Regions from separate parts of the Vallitalea sediminicola genome, predicted to be linked through region 1. Evidence: riboswitches for the same ligand, from Rfam matches in the RefSeq annotation. Region 1 holds a riboswitch; each other region holds the start of a gene.
The links. A riboswitch is a leader RNA that binds a small molecule or an ion and turns the genes downstream of it on or off. The one in region 1 is predicted to bind cobalamin.
Positions count from the first base shown of each region.

Region 2: it holds a riboswitch for cobalamin, as region 1 does, so the genes downstream of both, ACX6CF_RS21270 (methyltransferase domain-containing protein) here and ACX6CF_RS13155 (hypothetical protein) in region 1, are expected to answer to the same signal.
Region 3: it holds a riboswitch for cobalamin, as region 1 does, so the genes downstream of both, ACX6CF_RS14450 (ABC transporter substrate-binding protein) here and ACX6CF_RS13155 (hypothetical protein) in region 1, are expected to answer to the same signal.

Region 1 covers NZ_BTPT01000028.1:66,444-74,267, reverse strand. Annotated here, with positions in the region: gene ACX6CF_RS13155 (hypothetical protein) at 1-2,235, opposite strand, end outside; cobalamin riboswitch at 2,402-2,550, opposite strand; gene nikA (nickel ABC transporter substrate-binding protein) at 2,949-4,613, opposite strand; gene ACX6CF_RS13145 (ABC transporter ATP-binding protein) at 4,646-5,398, opposite strand; gene ACX6CF_RS13140 (ATP-binding cassette domain-containing protein) at 5,391-6,155, opposite strand; gene ACX6CF_RS13135 (ABC transporter permease) at 6,136-6,978, opposite strand; gene ACX6CF_RS13130 (ABC transporter permease) at 6,975-7,824, opposite strand, start outside.
Region 2 covers NZ_BTPT01000064.1:8,361-16,184, forward strand. Annotated here, with positions in the region: gene ACX6CF_RS21260 (ABC transporter ATP-binding protein) at 1-596, opposite strand, end outside; gene ACX6CF_RS21265 (FecCD family ABC transporter permease) at 593-1,612, opposite strand; gene ACX6CF_RS21270 (methyltransferase domain-containing protein) at 1,605-2,615, opposite strand; cobalamin riboswitch at 2,805-2,979, opposite strand; gene ACX6CF_RS21275 (MATE family efflux transporter) at 3,141-4,520, opposite strand; gene ACX6CF_RS21280 (TetR/AcrR family transcriptional regulator) at 4,668-5,267, opposite strand; gene ACX6CF_RS21285 (alpha/beta fold hydrolase) at 5,493-6,440, opposite strand; gene ACX6CF_RS21290 (ABC transporter ATP-binding protein) at 6,459-7,235, opposite strand; gene ACX6CF_RS21295 (FecCD family ABC transporter permease) at 7,235-7,824, opposite strand, start outside.
Region 3 covers NZ_BTPT01000031.1:78,201-86,024, forward strand. Annotated here, with positions in the region: gene ACX6CF_RS14425 (hypothetical protein) at 18-824, opposite strand; gene ACX6CF_RS14430 (hypothetical protein) at 944-1,759, opposite strand; gene ACX6CF_RS14435 (hypothetical protein) at 2,015-2,800, opposite strand; gene ACX6CF_RS14440 (hypothetical protein) at 2,868-3,626, opposite strand; gene ACX6CF_RS14445 (replication-associated recombination protein A) at 3,949-5,265, shown strand; cobalamin riboswitch at 5,618-5,790, shown strand; gene ACX6CF_RS14450 (ABC transporter substrate-binding protein) at 5,944-7,002, shown strand; gene ACX6CF_RS14455 (FecCD family ABC transporter permease) at 7,115-7,824, shown strand, end outside.

The DNA of each region.
Region 1 (7,824 bases):
AAAAGTATCATAACCAAATGTACCAAGAGTAAAAGTATTAGCATAATTATCAGCTAAACCAGATATTGTTATTACTTCTTGATTATTAGATATTAAAGATGAAGAAATTGTAATCCCCATTTCTTCTAAATCATTAAATAACATACCATCAATCTCAATACTTGGTCTAGTAGTAGGAACTGTTCCACCTGTACTAGTAGCTTTCTTAATACCACAAACCTCAGTAGAGATTTCACCGAATATACCATTCATAGCCGCAGCACCTGTATAGATACGTACAAAACGGATATTGTCCAGATTAACAGGATTTCCGTTTGCATCTACTGCCCAACTAATATCAATAGGGTCTCCGCCGCCAGTACCATTAATATAAGTATTATAATTAGAAGTTGAAGTAATAGCAGCTACTCCATAAGGATTATATGCTATTGATTTATCTCCACTACCATTAGGGTGAACATCACAATAACCGAAACCAAAACCAGTAGTTGTATTAGTAGAAGTAATGCTACCAAGCATTGCACCTGTTAATGTTAACTTGTTTTGTGAATCATTATAGTCTGCAAATGATAATTGGTTTGTCTTATCTAAAGCAGGGTTTCCGTTTCTTCCTGTAAAGTAGTTACAATTAAGCGGGAACCAACTGTGATTATGGAAAGTATTTTTTACAATTGTGCCAGTTGCACTTCCAGTATAATTAACAGAGTCTAATTTCCCAAGATTATTTCCTGCTTCTGTATATTTTGTATTATCATTAGGATTAGGATTTTCATAAGTTAAACTGAAGTTCTTTTTAGTACTGTCTTCATAATATAAAGAACCTGCTATATCGTACCAAGTATCAGGATTTCCCTGGCTATCAGCCTGAGCTACTTGAACACAACCTGGTTCCGAATTATTCCAAAAAGCATTACCGTATACTATAAAATCCACACCATATTTATTATTAGTAGCATTATCAATATTTTGCATATCAAATACTGTGTATCCACCAAAAAATCCTAGAGATACACCTGTAGATGAAACATTATCTGCCATTAATTTGATACCGTCTGTACCTGAGAGATAGATGTCTCCCCATCCACCAACAGTAATTCCTTCATTAGTAAACTGACCAGCAGCAGGTAAAAATGCGTAAACAGATGGATCTCCTGCAACTATAGGAGCATCACAAGTGAAGGCAAAATCGTATATTCTCTCTGCACCATTTTTTGCAACTTTGATTGAGAAACTATGATTTCCTTCTGTACTTGCAGAGATTGCATTACCTGCAAATGAAATATTGGAATCAGTAGTACTATAAGTTATAGTTGCATCACTAGCCATAGCAACAGGTTCTATAGTGAAAGTAGCTGGAACAATGTCACTACCTGTTGTAGATATTAATTTATAGCTTGGTACATAAGGATCAAATGGAGCAGATACTGCTACACTTTCATTAAAAGTTACTTTGCTAAGAAGTATATCATTATTGATAGAAGCATTAATGATAGTTTCTCCCAAAGCTACTTTTTCATTAGCTTTTACATCATTATCTGAACCATTTAATGCATTTACTGCACTACTTGTATTAATACCAAAGGAATCAGCAATAGCTATAACTTTTTCTAATCCTTCATTTAGCTCTGTTGTATAAGCATTATAATTAGCTACAACTTCTATAGGCATATAAGTATTAATGCCGCCAGTACTTTTCATTTCAATACCAGTATAATCTGATAGTTTAACTGGCGTTGTTAATGGATTACTTGAGTTTTTAGGATTAACTGTTACATTTGCACTTCTGACAAATGGTACACTCATGTTAATACTTTTCTCTAAACCTTTCCAATTATAATATTTACCGTCCAGAACTTTAATTTTACCATCTGCTATTATCAAACTATAATCACTAATTGTAGCTAGTACATCTGTTTGATAGTTGGTTATTGTGTAATACTGTATATACGCATTATCTGGAACGATACAACTTCCAGGTGCTACAGCTCCCATTTTCCCGTTAATCTCATATAATACTGTCCATGGATAGCTTTGACCTGTAATACGAGTATATATACTCTCTACTGTGTCACCGTCTTGTGTAGTTACTGTAGGATTTGGATTTGCTGCACCTGATAAATAAACTTCTACATTTGTAGGTGCTGCTGCTTTTGCAGTAAGAGGCATCATTGTAAGGATCATTGCCACTGCAAGTAAGATTGCACAACTTTTTCTTTTGCTTCTTGATAAACTCATTTTCTTTCCTCCTCGAATTTTGCTTACTTAGTCATATGTTCCGTGCACTAAAAAGGACACTCCTACGAGCGCCCTGACATATTTGGTTTAGAACATAAAGATTCCACCTATTTATGCCTTCCAACCTCAGGGATTTGCATTACACTTTTAACAAACAGAATGAGAATATCCCGACTTAGCCATTTGCCACTTACACTGTGGTTTTCCTACTAAGACACCTTCCCGATAATTTCACAACTAACATGAAATTCTCAGTGGTACATTGTCTTTTCGTTGACATTACGGTTGCTGAGACAGTGTCGGTTTTTCACCGAAGAATATATACATATTCACTCACAACTTATTATTGTGACCTTCCTCTCAAACTGCCTTTATTAAATTTTTTGTAAATACCTACAGTAGTACACTTGATACATAATACTATTAGGTTTAAGAAAAAGAAAATTCTATTATCTCTTTCTCAACAGCTACATTGTAACATTTTGTTTCTGCAAAGTAAATAGATATTATAATATATTTTAATTATTATAATATAACAAAAAAATATAAATTAAAATAAAGTTTTAGTATAACTTAATAAACTTTTTCTTCTTTATAACCTAAAATAAGGTCATTGAAAACTTAATTTTTCAATGTACCTTATTCTATGTTATATTACACTGATTGATTTTATACAAAAATTAAGAATGACTATATTTTCTACTTACCTAATATTACTTTATTAACATCATATCTAATTGACCAGGTATACTAGGAAATTCTACAGTTGATATAACGTCTTTATTATATAATGCTATTTGCTTTTGATATGATATTGGTATATACATTGCACTTTCATGTAATTGTTTTAAAATACTATCATAACAATCCTTAATCTCTTTTTTATCATTTATAGAGAATAGCTTTGATATTTTTTCATCCAACTGTTTTTTATCTGCTAATCCTTGCTGTGCAGGATTATCTAAGCTATAACTCATCATACCACCAATATATGTATGTGGATCATAAGGAGCTGAATAAGTCGCATTGAAAGAAAGATCAAAATCACCTTCAAATCCTCTAGCACCCCAAACCATTAATTCAACACCATCTAATTTTACATCAATACCTATCTCTTTCATTTGAGCTGCAAAAACTTGAGCAATACTTTCTTCTGCTCCTCTGCCTGTTACATACATGAGATTTAATGATAGCTTATTTCCAGCTTTTTCTCTGATTTTTTTACCATCAGGTAATATCCATCCTGATTCTTCTAATAACTTAGAAGCTTCTTCTTTATTATATTCATAAGGTTCAACCTCTACATCACAATATGTTAATGATGGATTTAATATTGTATCTGCTTTGTTTTCTATATCTAATAGAACTGTTCCTATAATATCTTTTTTATTTACTCCAAGTAAAATAGCTTTTCTAACATCCATATCTTTTAACACTTCATTAGCTGTATTCATTAAGATACTTCTAGTTTCTGATTCACTTTCAGAGCAAGCTGTTCCAATCTTTTTGTTATCAGTGAACTGTGCATAAGCTTCATATGATAATTGTTTCGCACCATATATAAGGTCAACGTCACCACTTTGTAATGCCATTACTCTTGAATCATGATCCGGTATAACTTTTACTATAACCTTTTTGTACGCTGGTTTATCTCCCCAATAGTTTTCATTTACTGTGAATACGTATTGCTGATCTTTTACAGCTTCAGTTAATACATAAGGTCCAGTACCAATACTACTTTTTAGGATACCCGCAGTGTTACCATCATCTGGTATAGAATTAGGGCTTATCATTCTTATAGGAAACTGAGAACACATATCAAGAGTTGCAGCATAGTAAGGCTCATTATATACAAATTTTATTGTATAGTCATCTACTACTTCAACTTTATCTAATTTTCCAATAGCTCCCATCCATGAGAATCTATCTGTATTCTGTAGTATTCCCTCCATGTTTTGTTTAACTACTTCTGCATTTAATGGAAGTCCATCTGAGAATTTCACATCTTCTCTAAGTTTAAAAGTGTATTCTTTTCCATCAGGAGTCACTTCATAACTTTTCGCTAAGTTTGGTACTGCTTTTTTTCCATCGTATTTTAATAATGATTCGTATACAAGTCCTATGATTTCATGGCTATAACCATCTTCTGATGTAAGTGGTCCAAAATTATCAAGGTCACTTGCCCAAGCAATAACTAGTTCATCTTTTTGTGCATCATCATTAGCTTTTTCTTCATTGTCTGCATTATTTTTTTGAGATACGTCACTAGCATCATTATCATTTGATACAGCTTTTTCACTATCATTCGATTTTGAACAACCTGCTAATGATACTGTAGTTAATATTGTTATTAGTAAAATACTTATTATTTTCTTCATTTTATTAATTCCCTTCTGTGTACTCTAGGCACTTAAATATATTTTAGTTTTGGTACTGCCTCTATTAGTTCATGAGCATAACTTGTCTCAAGCTTGGCTATGTCGTCGAAATGTTCTACATCTTCAACAACCATTCCTTCCTTGAGAATAATAATATGGGATGTCAAACTCATAGCAACACTAATATCATGCGTTATGACAATAAATGTAATATTGTAATCATCTTGAAGTTTTTTTATTAAATCAGTTATATTATTTTTTATTTCTGGATCAAGACCAGAGGTTAATTCATCAAGGATTACTATTTTGGGATTACATATGATTGCTCTTGCCAAGTTAATTCTTTTTTGTTGTCCAGTACTAAATGCATGTGGATATTTCTCTCCATCTTCCGCCTTAAGATCAACAAGTTCTAATATTTCATTTACTTTACTATATCTCTCCTGTTTACTTAGCTCAGTAAAGTTACTAAGAGGTTCAGCTATAATATCTTTTACTTTCATTCTAGGATCAAGACTATTCTTAGCATCTTGAAAAACAGGTTGTATTTCCTTCCTGTAATTTCTCCATTCCTTCTTATTGAAGTCATTTAATGATTTTCCTGAATATAATATTTCAGCTGTATTCTCTTTGTAAAAACCTAGTAGAATATTGGCTATAGTAGATTTCCCACTACCGCTTTCTCCTACTATTGATGTGCTTTGTTTATATTTTATTTGAAAACTAACATTATCAAGTATTACATTGGTTCCATACTTCCTGCTTAGATTCTTTATTTTAATCATATACAATTAGTTCCTTTAGCATTTTAATAGTTAATTCTTTTTCTGGATTAGTTAAAATTTTCTCTGTGTTTCCATACTCGATAAGCTCACCATCCGATATTACAGCTATATGATTAGCAATTTGACTAATAATCCCAAAATCGTGGGATATGAAAATAATAGTTACTCCATATTCTTTATTGATTCTTATGAATTCTGCCAAAATCTTTTTTTGAGTTATAGTATCAAGGGCTGTTGTTGGTTCATCTGCTACTATCATCTTACTTCCAACTGCCATTGCTAGAGCTAACATAACCCGCTGTAACATTCCACCACTTAATTCATAACAATAGCTTTTATATACTCTTTTTGCATCATTCAAATTAAGCTTATAAAACCAATCAATTGCAATCTTGTCTGCTTCTTTTTTACTTACCTTAAGATGTTGCATGAGAGTTTCCCTACAATGGGAACCAATGGTAATGACAGGATTAAAGGCAGTCATTGGATTCTGCATAACGTAAGATATCTCTTTTCCTAAAAAAGCCTTCATCTCACTTGGAGAATAATACTCCCCATTCCATCTGATTTTGCCAGTAACGGTTAATTGTTCTGAAATCAGCAATCCAGTAGCTCCTTTGAATGTTAAGGTTTTTCCACTGCCTGATTTACCTGTTACTGCAAGAATTTCTCCTTTTTCTACAGATAAGTTAACAGAATCAACCAAATTTCTATCTGCATTCTTTACTATTAAATCTTCAATTACTAATTGATTCATGTACTCCTCCTTTTCTGTGATCAAATATATCTCTTAATCCATCACCTAATAAATTAAAAGCCATGGCTGTAAAAAATATAAACAGTCCCGGATAAAGCATCAACTCTGGGTGGGTAAATATACATTTTCTATTTTCATTGAGCATGGCTCCCCATTCAGGAATCTCCGGACTTACTCCAAGACCTAAGAATGAGAATGCAGAAAGCTCTAATATTACACGTCCCATACCAACACTTACATATACAATGAATGCAGGTAAGATATTAGGTATTATATGACGCAAAATTATCTTATAACTCTTGGTGCCTGATGCTATAGCTGCTTTTACATAACCTTTGTTTTTCTCTTCTAATACATAACCCCTAACAAATTTCGCATACCATGCCCATTGGGATATAATCATAGAAATCATAAGATTTCCAATTCCTTTTCCCAATATTCCAATGAGGACGAGGACAAAAATCATTTGAGGAAAAGCCATGATCACATCACATACAGCAACAAAAGCACGATCATATTTTCCACCATAATACGTAGGAATTGTTCCTACTAACAAACTGATAACAGAAATTGCTCCTATTATGACAAAAGATACTAAGAGTGAGTACTTAGTTCCTACTGCTATCCTAGTAAGTACACATCTTCCAAAGCTATCTGCACCAAGTGGAAATCTTATTGATGATGTTATGTACTTATCTGCTGCTGATACTGCATATGGGTCATTTGGTGAAACTAGCGGATAAATAACACCGAAAATAATTATTGTTAAAATAATTATAAGACCAGCTTTACACTTATTGTTTTTAATAAATTTCTTTATCATAATAAACTATTTTCACCTACTCTTTTGTCTAATTTCATGGCTACTAAATCTGATAATAAGTTGACAAACACAAAACAAAAAGCAATTATAACAACATATGCATTAATAGCTGGATTATCTCTTGTGAATATAGCATCTATGCCATATCTGCCTAGTCCCTTTATTGAAAAAACTGTCTCTATAACTGCTGTACCTGCTAAGATATTACCAATATTCTGTCCTAGAAGAGAGATCAATGATACACTTGAACTTTTTAATATATGTTTCAGCATAATCTTGGAAGTAGATATCCCTCTTGCCTGTGCATATACTACAAAATCTTCTTCTACTCTTTCTAATATATTGGTTCTTACCATTCTCGTATATGTTGCTACAAAAGGTATCGCCAAAGTAAAACTAGGTAGAATATACGAGCTGAAAGAATCATTGAATATGAATGGTAATATCTCTAGCTTAATTGAAAAAAGATATATAAGCATAAATCCAATCCAATAGGACGGAAGCGACATCCCCATTAATGTAATTACTCTAACAAGCTGATCCAATATCTTATCTTTTTTAAGTGCTGACAAAATTCCCAGTAACACAGATAAAAACAGCATGATCAACACTGCACCTATCACTAGTTTTATAGTTCTCGTACAGCATATTGATATTTCATCTCTGATAGGTTGACCTGTTACAAATGAATCTCCAAAATTAAGTGTTATAGCATTTTTCACCCATAGAAGGTACCTTACCCCTAATGGTTTATCAAGACCCAATTTCATCTGTATCTTTTGTACCGTTTCTTCTGTAGGAGGCATCATATGTTTATGTATGTATGCATCTGTAGCATCTATGGGC
Region 2 (7,824 bases), on a different contig from region 1:
TGTTCCGGATTATGAGTATTCATAATACAAGAAATATTTCTTTCTTCAACTAATTTTTTCAATTTCCTCAATATTAATTCTTGATTCTTAAAATCCAGATGTGCTTCTGGTTCGTCTAAAATCAGCAGTTTAGGATTTCCCGCAAGTGCCCTTGCAATATAAACCATTTGTAATTGTCCGCCACTCATCTGAGAACATTTTCTTTCTGCTAAATATTCTATTCCCATTTGTTCAAGGCTTTCCATTGCAATATTTCTATCTAATTTTGAAGGCATTGAAAAAAATTTCATATGTTTTGTTCTTCCCATGCAAACCATATCAAGGGCAGTATAGGGAAAAGAAACATTATGAGCTTGTGGAACATACGCAACATCTGTCAATTTAGAAATTCCATCGATTATTTTTCCGTTTAAGGTTATATTTCCAGACTGTAATTTTAAAATTCCTGTAAGGCAATGTAAAAAAGTTGTTTTACCTATTCCATTTTGTCCTAATACACATAGAAACTTTCCTTCATCTAGGTCAATAGAAAGATTTTTTAAAATTGGCTTATTATAATCATAACTAAAGCATCCATTTACAACAGCAAGTTTCAACTAATAGCTCCTCCTCTCTTAAAAAAGATTAATACAAAAACTGGCGCTCCTACAATAGCGGTCAAAATACCGATAGGAATTTCAGCTGCAGTTGCACACCGGGCTATCAAGTCAACTACAACCATGAATAAAGCTCCCAAAACTGCTGATGCCGGTAATAATAATTTATTATTTGCACTTACATACTCACGGCACATATTAGGCATTATCATTCCTATCCAACCAATAATTCCTGTTACAGTCACACAAGCTGCTGTTATAAATGTACAAGCAAGAATAATTACCATTCGGTTCTTAGCAGGGTCTATGCCTAAAGTGTATGCTTCTTCATCACCCATAGAAAGTATATTTAGTTTCCAACGCATTAAAAATAATATGACCAAACCAATACCTACGAAAATACTTGCAAACAAAAACTTATCCATAGTTGCACTTGCAAAGCTTCCCATTAGCCAATAAGTTATTGATGGTAAAACAGAATCAGTATCTGCCACTAATTTTATAAAAGATATTAAAGCACTAAAAAATGATGCAACAATAATACCAGAGAGAACTAAAGCAAGTGTAGAATGTTCTTTTTTGATTTTGGAGATAGAATAAGTCAATGCAACACTTATTAATCCCCCTAAAAAAGCCATAGTAGCAATTCCAAAAGGTGATGCTGAGCCTAAAAACATGGCCAATGCTGCACCGAATCCAGCTCCATTACTTACACCTAAGATATCTGGACTTACCAATCTATTTTGAAATACACCTTGAAAAGCAGTTCCTGAAGCTGCTAAACCCGCTCCAACTAAAATATTCAAAAATATTCTTGGCATACGGATATTCCATACAACATTAACTGAAGCACCTGTTTCTTCTATACCTAAAATCTTATGCTGTAATATCTTTATCACTTCTAATGGCGATAAGGAATAGCGCCCTAAAAAAAGTGAAATAAAACTAATTGCTAGAAGAAGAATTATTCCCATTGCGATAATTTTTATAACACGTTTTTCTCCCCCTTCATTCATATTTTTTCTTCCTTACCATATAATTAAGTCCACTTTCATCATTAAATATAATTTCAAGTCCAGAATCTTTAATTGTCTTTCTTATTATAGGATCTGGTTTCAAAATATCTAAACCATTTAAATGACTTGACAACCATCCCAAAATATACTTTTTGGGAGCTGTAAATTCCTCATTAATTCCATGAGTACTTATGTAAATATAACCATCATCATTAAGTGAATCGCATAATTTACTTATCATTTTTTCCAAATCTCCGACAAAATCTAAAACCCCTGAAGCTATTATAAGATCGTATTTGTCATCAAAAGAATCCGTAACAAAATTACCAGATTGAGTACTTATTTGTTCGGCTACTTTATATTCTTCTATAACTTCTTGCGTCAATTCTGTTACGAAAGGTTGATCAAATACTACACCCTTTGCGTTAGGAAAATTTCTGGCAATTTCAATAGACATGATTCCTGAACCACCACCCATATCTAATACTTTAAATTCCTCCTCTTTATCAAAATATCTATTTATTAAAGAAATAAATTTCTGAACTCTTCCCAAATACATTGTATTTCTTGCTCCTTGATTCATGGAACGAAAATCAAAAAAATCAGAACCGTTCTGGTCTTTGAAATCCACTTTTTTAGAACCATCTTGAACTAATTCTACAACGTTTGCGAGGTTTGTCATATCTCTCCAATAAAGAAGATGTTCTCCCACATACATCTTACTACCTGGGTTTAAATAATAATTAGTTTCTGGTAAATTAGAGAATTTATCACCTTCTTTTCTTAAAAAATTGATAGCGGTTAATGCATTCAAAAGAAGTTCTAAATTCCTTGAATTGTATCCAGTTTGATTAACTAATTCTTGAATTGTAACAGGGAACTGTAATTTACCAAACAAATTCAGTTCTATTGCTGCATACATTAATTGAGTCTCTAAAAAATCATGAGTCTTCCCCATAAATTTACTCGCATCGTACTTTGGTATACTAGTTGCTGTTTTCATACTAAATATCACTCCCAATTTTATTTTTTTAATCTATGATTTCCTTAGCACATATGAAATAACTTCTATTTCATATGTTTTTAGAATAGGATTACATTAAAAAAACTGCCTATTAGGCAGTTTAAAAGCAAAACAATAAAAACATAGTATACTATGCATTTAGATAATACTCACTTTCCCGCCGAAAGATATACTTAAACATATTTGGCAGGTCTTCTGACTTAAGTTCAACCAAATGTTATTACCTTCCCAATTTCTCAGTGGCATATTAAACACTTGTCCCTATTACAGCAGCGGGGGCTGTTGCAGAATTTCACTGCATTCCCTTTTAATATTTATAATTACCATATATGTATTCTATTAATTTTTTTCATTCTATCATATTAAAAATTCAATGTCAATTATATATCAGTATTCGTCAAAATTAATTAATAAAAAATTATAATTTACATAAAAACTTTAAATATCACTATAATTCATCAAATATTTCAACTAATTATTTATATTACAATTATTTTAGTCTTATCAAATGCCCTCTTTAGCAAAAGAATTATTATAACCTTTTATCTGCTTATTCAATGCAGTAAATTCACCTATGGTAAAAACAATAGATAGTGATATTGTTAAGAAATCGCCAATTGGTAACGCTAACCATACACCTGTTTCTTTCATAAATAATGGTAATATTAGAGACAATGGGATGAAGAACAATATTTGTCTGCCCATGACTATCAATGCCGCTTTACCAGCTTTACCAAGAGCTTGGTATAATGTAATAGATGTAATCATTAGTCCATATAAAACAAATACACATAAATACATTCTAAAGCTATTAACTCCTTCTGAAACTAAAGCTGAATCAGTAATAAACCAACCAAGTATGAATTTAGGCAATAACATAAACAATAGCCATAATATACCGGATATCCAAGTAGCTATTTTAGTAAATGATACAAAAGCTTCTTTTACTCTAGCAAATTGTTTAGCACCATAATTTGCTCCTAAAATAGGTTGTAATCCTTGACCTATTCCCCACATTGGAATAAAAGCAAACATCATAATACGTTGTGCTGAACTTAGAACTATAATACTGTTATTTCCTCCATAAGAAGACATCAACCTAAGTAATATAGCTAATTGTATAGCAGACATGACTTGCATTAACATTCCTGAGAACCCAACACTCAACATTTTCGGCATGACATCCATTGATATCTTTATGCTTTTTTTAGTTAATTTAATAACACTTTTTCCTGATTTGAAATAGACAATATCACCTATTAAATATATAATCTGGCTGATAACAGTTGCTATTGCAGCACCTTCTATTCCCATTCCAAATACTATAATAAAAATTGGATCTAAAATAATATTAATGATCATACCAATGAAAACAATCTTCATAGCAGCTTTCATCTTGCCTTCTCCACGAATCAGCATATTAAGTGCAGGTCCTACCCCACCAAATATAAATCCTAAAGCTATAATTCTTATGTACTTTTCACCTAGAACTAATATTTCATCTTTTGCACCGAGAAATTGAAGAATTGGTGTTGCAAATAAACAGATTATAATTGTTAGTATTCCTGATATTATGGCAACACCTATAATTACATTTCCAAATAACTTATTAATAGTTTCCTCATCTTTTTCACCTAGAGCCCTTGATAAAAGAGACATTGCTCCTGTTGCAAATAAAGTTAGAATAGCTTGATTGATTAGAACAATATTATAAGCCATAGTTATTGCTCCAACTCCTGCTCCACTTACAAACTGTCCTACAAATATAGCATCTACCATATTATATAAACCTACTGCCAGCATTCCAATGATACCAGGTATAGCGAGTTTCATAAAAAGTTTACCCATATTCATTTCTAGTAATGCTTTTCTGTTTTCGCTCATATTTATTTTCCTCCTTTAATTAATAATATTTATATATAAGTGATATTAATTAATAGTAAATAAACATATCACTTATTTTTATAGCAAGTGACGTCACCGTCAGTTAAAAATTAAATTTTTTTACATTGTATTAAAACGATTTTACTTCTATAAGTATTCATTGAAAAAATCAAAAAACATTTTATGAAGATACTCCCTGTGTTCATCAAAAATTAGTTTATCTGAAAAAAGTGCATGGGTCAATAACATACCATTGATAAGTCTACTCATGAAAAGCCTATTTCTTTCTTCTTTCTTTTCCTTGAAAAAAGATATCCTATCACCGAATAACCTTTCAAGTTGAGTAAAAGTATCTCTTTCGAACCCTAGAAATATTTCTTCTAGTTTTTCATCATATAAAATCTCATAAACAAACATAAGATATAATTTTTTTTCAGGTGAAGGGTTTAATACTTTATCCATGGCTTTATTAGCAAGAAGGTTACACATCTCTTTCTTGTCCGTTACAGATTCACTGATTTCTTTAAAATATTCATTATCAATATTGTTGCCATCCTTCATAATTGATATCATAATATCTTTTGGACTTTTAAAATATCTATAAACGCCCCCTTTTGAGAGACTTGTTTCACTAATAACATCTTCCATTGTTGTATTACGATACCCTTTTCTTAAAAACACTTCAAGTGCAGCTTTTTTAATTTCTTTTTCTCTTTCTTCTTTAGTCTTTCTTTGAAATTTTGCCATCCTCTCACTCCAATAACTGGGATTTTGCTATAATATTAACATATATAACTATGCTTTTCAATAAGAGAGATGTAAATCTATTTTATAATAACTTAATGTAGTTTTAATAATAATGATTATCAATTTCATTGACAAGTATATCATATATTATTTTCAATGTCTAGAGTTTTTTGATTCAATAAAACAGGATGGTTATATTAACATACCATCCTATTCTATATTTTACTAATTAGATGTTTCTTCACTTTTTAGGAAATCTATCAATAAACTATTGATTTTCTCTGGAAACTCATAGTGTGCTAAGTGTGATGCTACTTTTATTTCATGATACTGGGTTTTTGGAACCAATTTGCATAGATTTTCCATAGATTCTCTAGTATTGCTTTTATCGTTTTCACCCCATGTCAAGAATACAGGAATATCCATTTGATTTAACTGTTCGTAATATATAGTTGCATCATCTAATGCGTCGCCTCTCATATTAGCTAAAACAGCTTTTTTCTTGCCTTTATAATTTATTTGTTTATTTAATTTATTAATTAGCTCTTGCTTTTTATCATCTGAATATAGAACGTTTGAAGGATCTGTGCCTATCTTGTCTCCAATTATAGACATCAAATAATCTCCAAAGTAATTTATTTTAAATAAATTAACAAGTCCTTTGCCGATATAATCATCAAAAAGCGGAGAAAGTAAAGCTAATTTTTCAACTTCCTCGGGATGTGATGCTGTAAAATAAGTACTAATACTACCTCCTTGAGAAGTACCAACTATATAAACAGGTTCATTTATGTCTAATTTTTCCTTGAGTTCAACAAGCTGTTTATCATATAGTTCTCTATTGTATTTTTTCATATCCGGTCTATCAGAAAATCCATGCCCATATACATCATATCTTAGGACTCTAAATCCCGCATTAATTAATGCATCAATATTATTATCCCAAGTAAAATATGGTGCAGCATTACCATGCACTAGAATTATTGTTTTTCCATCTACAGGACCTTTCAATTCATAATGTGTATAACCATTAGAAAGTTCAATGAAACTTCCATCTAGCTTGGCTCTTGTTTCTTGATTCAATGTTTCTTTCTCTAAGTCGCCTGTAAAAACTGGTAATAGTATGATAATCAATATTATTATGCTTAACACTATTACTAACTTCTTCTTCATTCTTATCACCCCCTTTCATTAAGAAGTTCCTAAAAATACAAATGACGGTATGTTCTTATTTTGATATTGTAGATCAATAAGTTTTGAATTGACATAAAAATATTCTTTCATTGTCTTTTCTGTCATTATTTTATTTATGTCTCCAAAAACATATTTGTCGCTACTAAGAAGTAAGCATTTATTAGCTATTTTCATAACATTATTAGGGTAATGGGAATTAATTATAGTACTTATACCTTTCTTTTCTGCTAATTTATTTATTGTATGTAATACTTTAAATTGATTGTAAAAATCTAGATGTGACTCTGGTTCATCTAATATCAATAATTTTGGAAAAGAGGCTAAAGCCTTGGCGATGAAAACCATCTGTAATTGCCCACCACTTAATTCATTACAATACGAATCTCTTATATGATATATACCTAATTCATTTAGAATACTATCTACTATATCATAATCTTCTTTTTTAGGAGATTGAAAATAATTATGGCTTCCATTTCTTCCGAACACTACTAAATCTTTTACTAAATAAGAAAAAGGTAATTTTCTTGCTTGAGGTACATAACCAATGTCTTTGATTCTATTGGCATCAATTGTATTTTGTCCATTGAATATACAAGTCCCTTCATCCCATTTCAATATTCCAGCAATACATTTTAATAGAGTAGTCTTACCTATCCCATTACACCCCATGATTGCAAGAATTTCTCCTTCTTTTATGGAAAAGCTGATATCTTTTAATATTGGTACATCAGGTCTATAAGAATAACAGCAATTCTTTAATTTCAACAACATTATATTTCACCTCTCTTATACATAAATAAAAAAGCAAAAATTGGAGCACCTATTAAAGCGGTTAATATACCTATAGGAATTTCAGATGAACTAATATTCCTTGCTAAACAGTCAACAATTATCAAAAAAACAGCTCCAGTCAGACCAGATAAAGGAATTAAATAACCATGATTATATCCAATGATCTTTCTGCATATATGCGGAATCACTAAACCTATCCAACCGATAATACCGGCTACTGTCACTGTTGAAGAAACCATAACCGTACATAATATGATAATAACCCATCTAAGTCTCTTAGGATTAACCCCCATTGTAAATGCTTCGTCATCACCTAAAGATAATATATTGATTTTCCATCTAAGTATTGTCAAACCAATTAATCCAATCATTATAGGTATTATGATGATCTTAATCTGTTCAAAAGAAGCATTAGAAAAACTACCCATAAGCCAAAAAGTAATAGCTGGTAATTTTTCTTCTGTATCTGCTAAGTACTTTGTTATAGATATTAAAGACATAAATACGGAAGATACAATAATACCACTTAATATGATTGATAAAACTGAATGATCTTTCCTAATCTTTG
Region 3 (7,824 bases), on a different contig from region 1:
CTAGCTAATGATGATCATTAGGGAAGATTAGGGTCCTGTGTAGGTGAAAAAATGTAATTATCACCAAAATTATTATCCCAATAAGTTATGCCATTTATAGTATAACTAACAGCATATTCCCCACCACAGCTCCAAGGAATGGTACTTCCGTCATTGATTGTATTAAATAACCATACTTCTACATTATTACCTAGATTAGAATTATATGAAGCATCAACATCATGATAAGATTGCCAATTATCCGTAGTATAACGTACTTTTACTACCTTATCATAAGCCAGGTTTTTCAAAAAAATCGATCCATAGATAGAATTATAAGAACGACCTGTTCTATCTAACATAATAACACTCTTGGATAGTGCATATGGTGAATTAAAACTTGTGCTGCTGCATTGAAGAAAATAATCATTACCATCATTGTTATCCCAGTAGGTATCACCATTAACTTCGTATTTTATGGCAAATCTACAATTGTATGTGTATTGATGAGCTGGTGTGTATGATTGATATGGTGTAGTAAAAGACCATACCTCTGATCCATCGGATAATGTCTTATAATAGGATGCAGATTGATCATACCAATTATAGCCATCATATGTATAGTGTACTATAACATTTTTATTAACGTTCAAGTTTTTGACATATATGTATCCACTTGCGTAGTAACCTGTCATTTGACCAGTATTAGCATATGTCGTTTCCAATTTTGCAGAATAAAGTTCTACATTTGGAGTTTGAGCTAGAATACTAGAACCATTGATATTGAGAATTAACATAAAACAAAAAATAAAAGATAATAGATTCCTAAAAAATTTTTTCTTCATTAATAATTCCTCCTATTTTTTAAAAACATATAATTTCTCTTTCAGATTAATATATGTAGCAATATAAGAAGTTATTAAATAATGTTAAAAATAATTATGAACATTAATATTCTAATGCTTTAATTTGCATATGATATTGGTGAAAAACTGTAATTATCACCAAAGTTATTATCCCAATAAGTTACTCCATTAACAGTATATCCAATAGAATACTCTCCACTAGAATTTACAGGGAAAGGAATCTCATCATGCTTAGTATCAAATGACCATAATTCTATATCATTATCATATTTCCAGTTATAATGGGCATTAAGATCGTGATAAGTCTGCCAGTTATCTGTAGTATAACGTACTATAACCTTTTTATCATAAGCCAAATCTTTCAAGATGATGAAGCCCCATAAAGAATGTGAATCGCATATTTCCCTGTCTAACATAACAACACTTTTGGATAAGTTATAAGGAGCATTGTAAATCATAGTGGTACTTTGAAGAAAATAATTCTCCCCATTATTATTATCCCAATATGTATTACCATCAACTTCATATTTTATAGCATATCTACAATTAAATTCAACTTGATGTTCAGGTATATAAGATTGTTCAGGTGTATTGAAAGTCCATACTTCAGATCCGTTTTCTAATGTTTTTTGATAAGAAGCAGGTTGATCCAACCAGTTGGTACCATCATAAGTATAGTGTACTGTCACATTTTTGTTACTGCCAAGATCCTTAATATAGATATTACCAGTTGCGTAATAACCTACCATGTTACCTATATTACCGTAGGTTGGTAATATTTTTGCAGAATACAGTTGTACATTTGTTGTCTCAGCTAACGTTGTTTGAGCTGAAATACTAAAACAACTAATGTTAAGTGCCACAACAAAACAAATCATAAAAGTTACTAAATTTCTAAAATTCTTTCTTTTCATAAAGATTCCTCCTAATATATTTTTTTTGCAAAATATATTATAATACTTTTATCAAAATATGTCAAAAAATAAACTGAATATTTATTAATAATAAAATATTTTAATATTAATAAAAGTAGTGAATAAATTATATGTCATTGAGTTGACAATTCATTCACTACTAGTATAAATATACATATGATTTAATAAAAGTAGCCTATAAATTATTTAATTTCAATAAATAATTTATAGTTATATAAGATAATATATTGGGAATTAATCCATATTATATAGTCTATAATTTAATTCAAAGTTATTGTCCCAATAAGTAGCACCATTGACAGTGTAACCAATAAAGAATTCAAAATCTCTTTTTACATCAATTATTGTTGCCCAATTTTCAATACCATTAGCATTTGTATTATTATATGAAGCTTCACTTTCATTATAAGTTTGCCAATTATCAGTAGTATAACGTACTTTTACGGTTTTATCATAGCCTAGATTCTTTAAACATATATTCAGTGAGTATTTATTTTCTCCACAACTCAATATATCATCTAAAGTGATGTCACTTTTGGATAACACGATTGGAGAATAGTTACTGTCTTTACCTCTTTCAAGAAAATAATCGTTTCCATTATTATTATCCCAATATGTATTACCGTTGACTTCATACTTTATAGCGAATCTGCAATTGCATTTTGTATATCTGCAACCCATAAAACTTTGATTAGGTGTTCTGTATCTCCATACTTGGGAACCATCAGACAAAGTTTCAACATATACAGCTGGTTGATCAAACCAATCATTACCGTTATAAGTATAGTGTACTGTAACATTTTTGCTTGTACCTAAATCCTTAATATGAATGATTCCAGTTGAGTAATAAACATTACCAATCATCATATCACCACTAACACAAGTGGTTTCTAATTTTGCTGAGTACAATTGTACATTATCACTAATGGTTTGAGCTGAGATACTGATACCACTAATGTTAAGCGCTAAAGTAAAACAAATCATAAAAGCTGTCAAATTTCTAAAATACTTTCTTTTCATAAAAATTCCTCCTAATATTTTGGTTAATATGTTTTGAATTATAATTTATTATTACAATATACAATTTTTATTTATAATTTTCTTCAAAATTATTGTCCCAATAAGTAACACCATTAACGGTATAACCAATAGCAAACTCATATTTGTCATCTAAATCGAAATGCCATTCTTCTACATCATTATCAAAGCTTTGATAATGAGAAGCTTTGATTTCATTATAGGTTAACCAATTATCGGATGTATATCGTACCTTTACTGACTTATTAAGCCCTAGATCTTTTAAGTAAATGTAATTACTACAGCTAGGATGATAAGCATTTAGAGGATAATTTAACATAACAACACTTTTAGATAATATATAAGGAGCATTGTAACGGTTATTACTATATTGAAGGAAATAATCGTTTCCATTATTATTATCCCAATATGTATCGCCATTAACCTCATAGTTAATAACAAATCGACAATTATATGTACAATCTCTTATAACTTGGTAAGGGTGGTCAGGGGTTCTATAGACCCATACTTCAGACCCATTTGTCAATGTTTTAAAATAAGTAGCAGGTTGCTCTAACCAGTTAATGCCATCATAGGTATAGTGTACTGATACATTTTTGTTGCTATTTAAATTATTAACATATATATACCCAGTTGTATAATATGTGTAAACAGCACGACCATGATCATAATGTTGACCTGTTCCTATTTTGGCAGAATATAATTGTGCATTAGGTGTTTGAGCCAAAATACTAAAATCAGTAATATTAAGCATAAAAATAAAACAAACAATAAAAGTTACTAAGTTTTTAAAATACTTCTTTTTCATGAATATTCCTCCTTTTCTGATAAGGTATATTATATTACAATATATTTAAAAGTCAATTAACAAATTGAATATTTAATTAATTTATACGATGTTAAATATATTTTAAGAATATGATACTGGTTACCTTTATTTAAGGATATAATGCAGGTGTAATTAATATTTATATAACTGAATTATATTATATGATCGTTTAGGGTAAGATAAAAAACTAGGATACTTGAAGTGAACAATAGCCTAACGATAGCTATGTATGATATAATTAGTTAGTAAAAATAAGATTATTAGAAACTTAGAATTAACATAGATGATAGAGGAGATAGATATGGATTTATTTGATATGATGAGAGAAAAAACTCTAGAAACTGAATCCCCATTAGCAGCTAGATTACGACCAACATCTATTGAAGAAGTAGTTGGACAAGAACACATAGTAGGAGAAGGTAAATTATTATATAGAGCTATAAAGGCAGACAAATTAGGTTCGCTTATTTTTTATGGACCGCCTGGAACAGGGAAAACTACTCTTGCAAAAGTGATAGCAAATACCACAAAATCTGAATTTGTTCAATTAAATGCAACTATATCAGGAAAGAAAGACATTGAAAAAGTAGTAAATGAAGCTAAAAACAGGCTAGGAATGACTCTAGGAAAGACTATTCTATTTATTGATGAAATCCATAGATTCAACAAAGCACAGCAGGATGCTCTTTTACCATACGTTGAAGATGGTACTGTAACACTCATTGGTGCTACTACAGAGAATCCTTATTTTGAAGTAAACAGTGCTCTAGTATCTAGGTCCAGAGTATTTGAATTAAAACCTTTGGGTAACAAAGATATTCGTAAATTAATAATAAGAGCTATTACTGATAAAGAAAAAGGATTAGGAGATTTTAATGCCAGAATTAATGAAGAAGCTATAGAGTTCTTGTCTGACAGAGCTAATGGAGATGCAAGAGCAGCTCTTAATGCCATTGAACTAGGGGTTCTTACTACTGAGCCAGATGAAGAAGGTATAATTGAAATAGATATAGATGTAGCATCAGAATGTATACAAAAAAGAGTTATCAACTATGACAAAAACGGTGATAATCATTATGATACTATATCAGCTTTCATAAAAAGTATGAGAGGTTCAGATCCAAATGCAGCTGTCTATTATCTTGCAAGAATGATTTATGCAGGAGAAGATCCAAAATTCATAGCGAGAAGGATTGTTATTTGTGCTGCTGAAGATGTAGGAAATGCAGATCCTATGGCAATACAGGTTGCAATGGCTGCTGCTGATGCAGTTAATTTTATAGGTATGCCAGAAGGTAGGATAATATTATCCCAGGCAGCAACATATGTTGCTTGTGCTCCCAAAAGTAATGCTGCTTACTTAGCTATTGATAAGGCTTTAGATGATGTTAAGAAAATACAGATTACTGCAATTCCATCATATCTGAAAGATAGTCATTATAGTGGTGCAAAAAAACTTGGTCACGGAACAGGGTATAAATATGCTCATGACTATGAAAATCATTATGTAAAACAGCAATATTTACCAGATGAACTTGTTGATGAGATATATTATAATCCTACTGAACAAGGATATGAGAAGAAAATTGTAGAGCATTTCAACAAGATAAAAAAATAAAAAATGCAAGTAAGTCAGAAAAGTGTTTTGTTCTAACTTGGTTTTTGCAAAATAGTATATGTATATGTTACGCCAGCTAATTGCTCGTCCTGAGCAAAAAGATGGGTTCGGCGTCCTGCCTCACTACTTCACATATACATATACTATTTTGCTTCCTAGTATCTATAATATAATCACAAACCACTTTTCTTCTAAAGTATCTAACTATTGGCTGTTACAGAGTTTATAATAATATTATTATATAAAGATAAAAAATGGAAAACTCAAATAGCTAGTTTTATATTGACATATTAATATTAAAGTATATAATAAAATTATCTTTGTTATTACGTATATATAACATAAGATACTAAAATTTAATAGATAAAAAGGTACTCGTTGAGTTAAAAGGGAAAGTGGTTAGATGCCACTGCAGCCCCCGCTACTGTAAATGGTGTGAAATCTAAAATGTCATTGGGAAACTGAGAAGACTAGAGAGTAAGTTAAGCCATAAGCCAGGAGACCTGCCTTTTTACAATGTTTTCAGCTTTCGGTGGGAGAGTGTAGATTCACATATTTATTTGTAATCTGACTGTGCCTGAGCACAGTTTTTTGTTGCTTATAAATAGAAAATGCTACATGAGTATACCGAGTGTTAATCACTTTTCTTATTAAAGAGATATTATGGAGGTTATAGAAATGAAAAAAATATTAAAGCTGTTACTGACAACAATGTTAATCTCAGTACTTGTTTTTAGTTTGGCTGCTTGTGGTGGTAAGAAGACACCAAAGGAAGATACATACAAACAAGATAATCAAGTAGATAAAGATGAAACATCAAAAACTGACGAAGACAAAGGTACTGATGAAGATAAGGATAGTAATGATAAGGAAGATGGAAATACTGGTAAGGAAGAAGATACTAGTAGCGAATCAGATATATATCCATTAACTATAACAGATAAATATGGTAAGGAAATAACAATTGAAAAAGAACCAAAAACTGTAGTTTCAATTTCACCAGAATTTACAGAAACAATATTTGCTCTAGGAGCAGGAGACAAAATCATAGGTAGAACAGATTTTTGTGACTATCCTAGTGAAGTAGCGAATATAGAATCAATTGGTGGTCTAGAAGAATTTAATATTGAGAAAGTAGTAGATCTTAACCCTGATGTTGTAGTTACATCTGCTCATGTAAAAGATGATGCTGTAGCTAAGTTGCAAGAACAAGGTATCACTGTTTTATCACTTTCTTGGAATGAAAGTTTTGAAGGTGTATATGGTTATATCAATACACTTGGTGAAGTTCTTAATAAAAAAGAAGAAGCAGATGAAGTAGTAACTAGTATGAAAGATAAAGTGACCGAAATTAAAAAAGCTATAGAAAAAGAAGAAAGACCAACAACATATTTTGTGGTAGGGTATGGAGAAGGTGGAGACTTTACAGCTACTGGAGATACTTTTTTAGGTGAAGTAATGGATATGGCTGGAGCTGATAATATAGCGAAAGATGCTACAGGTTGGGCGTACAGTATTGAACAAATAGTTGATAATGACCCTCAGATTGTTATATGTTCAGATAAGAATGATGTTAAAACTAAGCTAAAATCATTAGAAGGATATAAAGATTTAACTGCTGTCAAAGAAGGAAAATTATACGAAACAGATGAAAATCTATTTTTTAGACAAGGACCAAGAATAATTGATGGATTAATTAATTTAGTCAAAATAATTCATCCAGATGCTATTAAATAATGTAAAGAGATTAGAATTCTAGTATACTTTAAGTAAGTCTATGCGAAATATTAGCATAGGCTTACTGTGTATAAATAGAAAAGGACATACTAAGTAAAGCAGGTTTAATAATATGAAGATATTTAGAAAAAGTAATATTATAATAAGTTTATTAGTACTTATAGCAGTAGTTATAATTGCATGTGGATTTGGTTCGGTTAGTATTGATTTTACAACTAGCAGTAAAATATTATTAAGTAAAATTCCATTTATCAATGATTTAATTTCACTTGATGGTATTAAGGAATCACATATAAAAATAATAGCTGACCTAAGGTTGCCTAGAATAATACTTGCATTATTTACTGGAGGAGCACTAGCTGTTGTTGGCTGCTCTTTTCAAGGAGTTTTCAAGAATCCAATGGCAGACCCTTTTGTACTAGGTATATCCTCAGGTGCAGCACTTGGTGCGACAATTGGTCTTATATTCAACTTTAATAAATCTTTTTTTGGCTTTACTGGAGTGAGTATGTTTGCATTTGTTGGTGCTATTCTTACAGTTTTAGTAGTATTAAAAATATCAGCAATTGGTAAAAAACTTCCTACTACAACATTACTGTTAGCAGGTATATCAATAAATTACTTATTATCAGCACTTATGTCTTTGTTGATGTTATTGAATAGAGATAAATTAGAAAGAATATATTTATGGACATTAGGAAGCTTTAGTGCATCAAGTTGGAAAGAAGTAGTGATAATAGCACCTTGTGTCATTATTTGTTCAATAATTTTAATGGTATTCTCAAAAGAATTGAATCTTATGCTATTAGGGGATGAGACAGC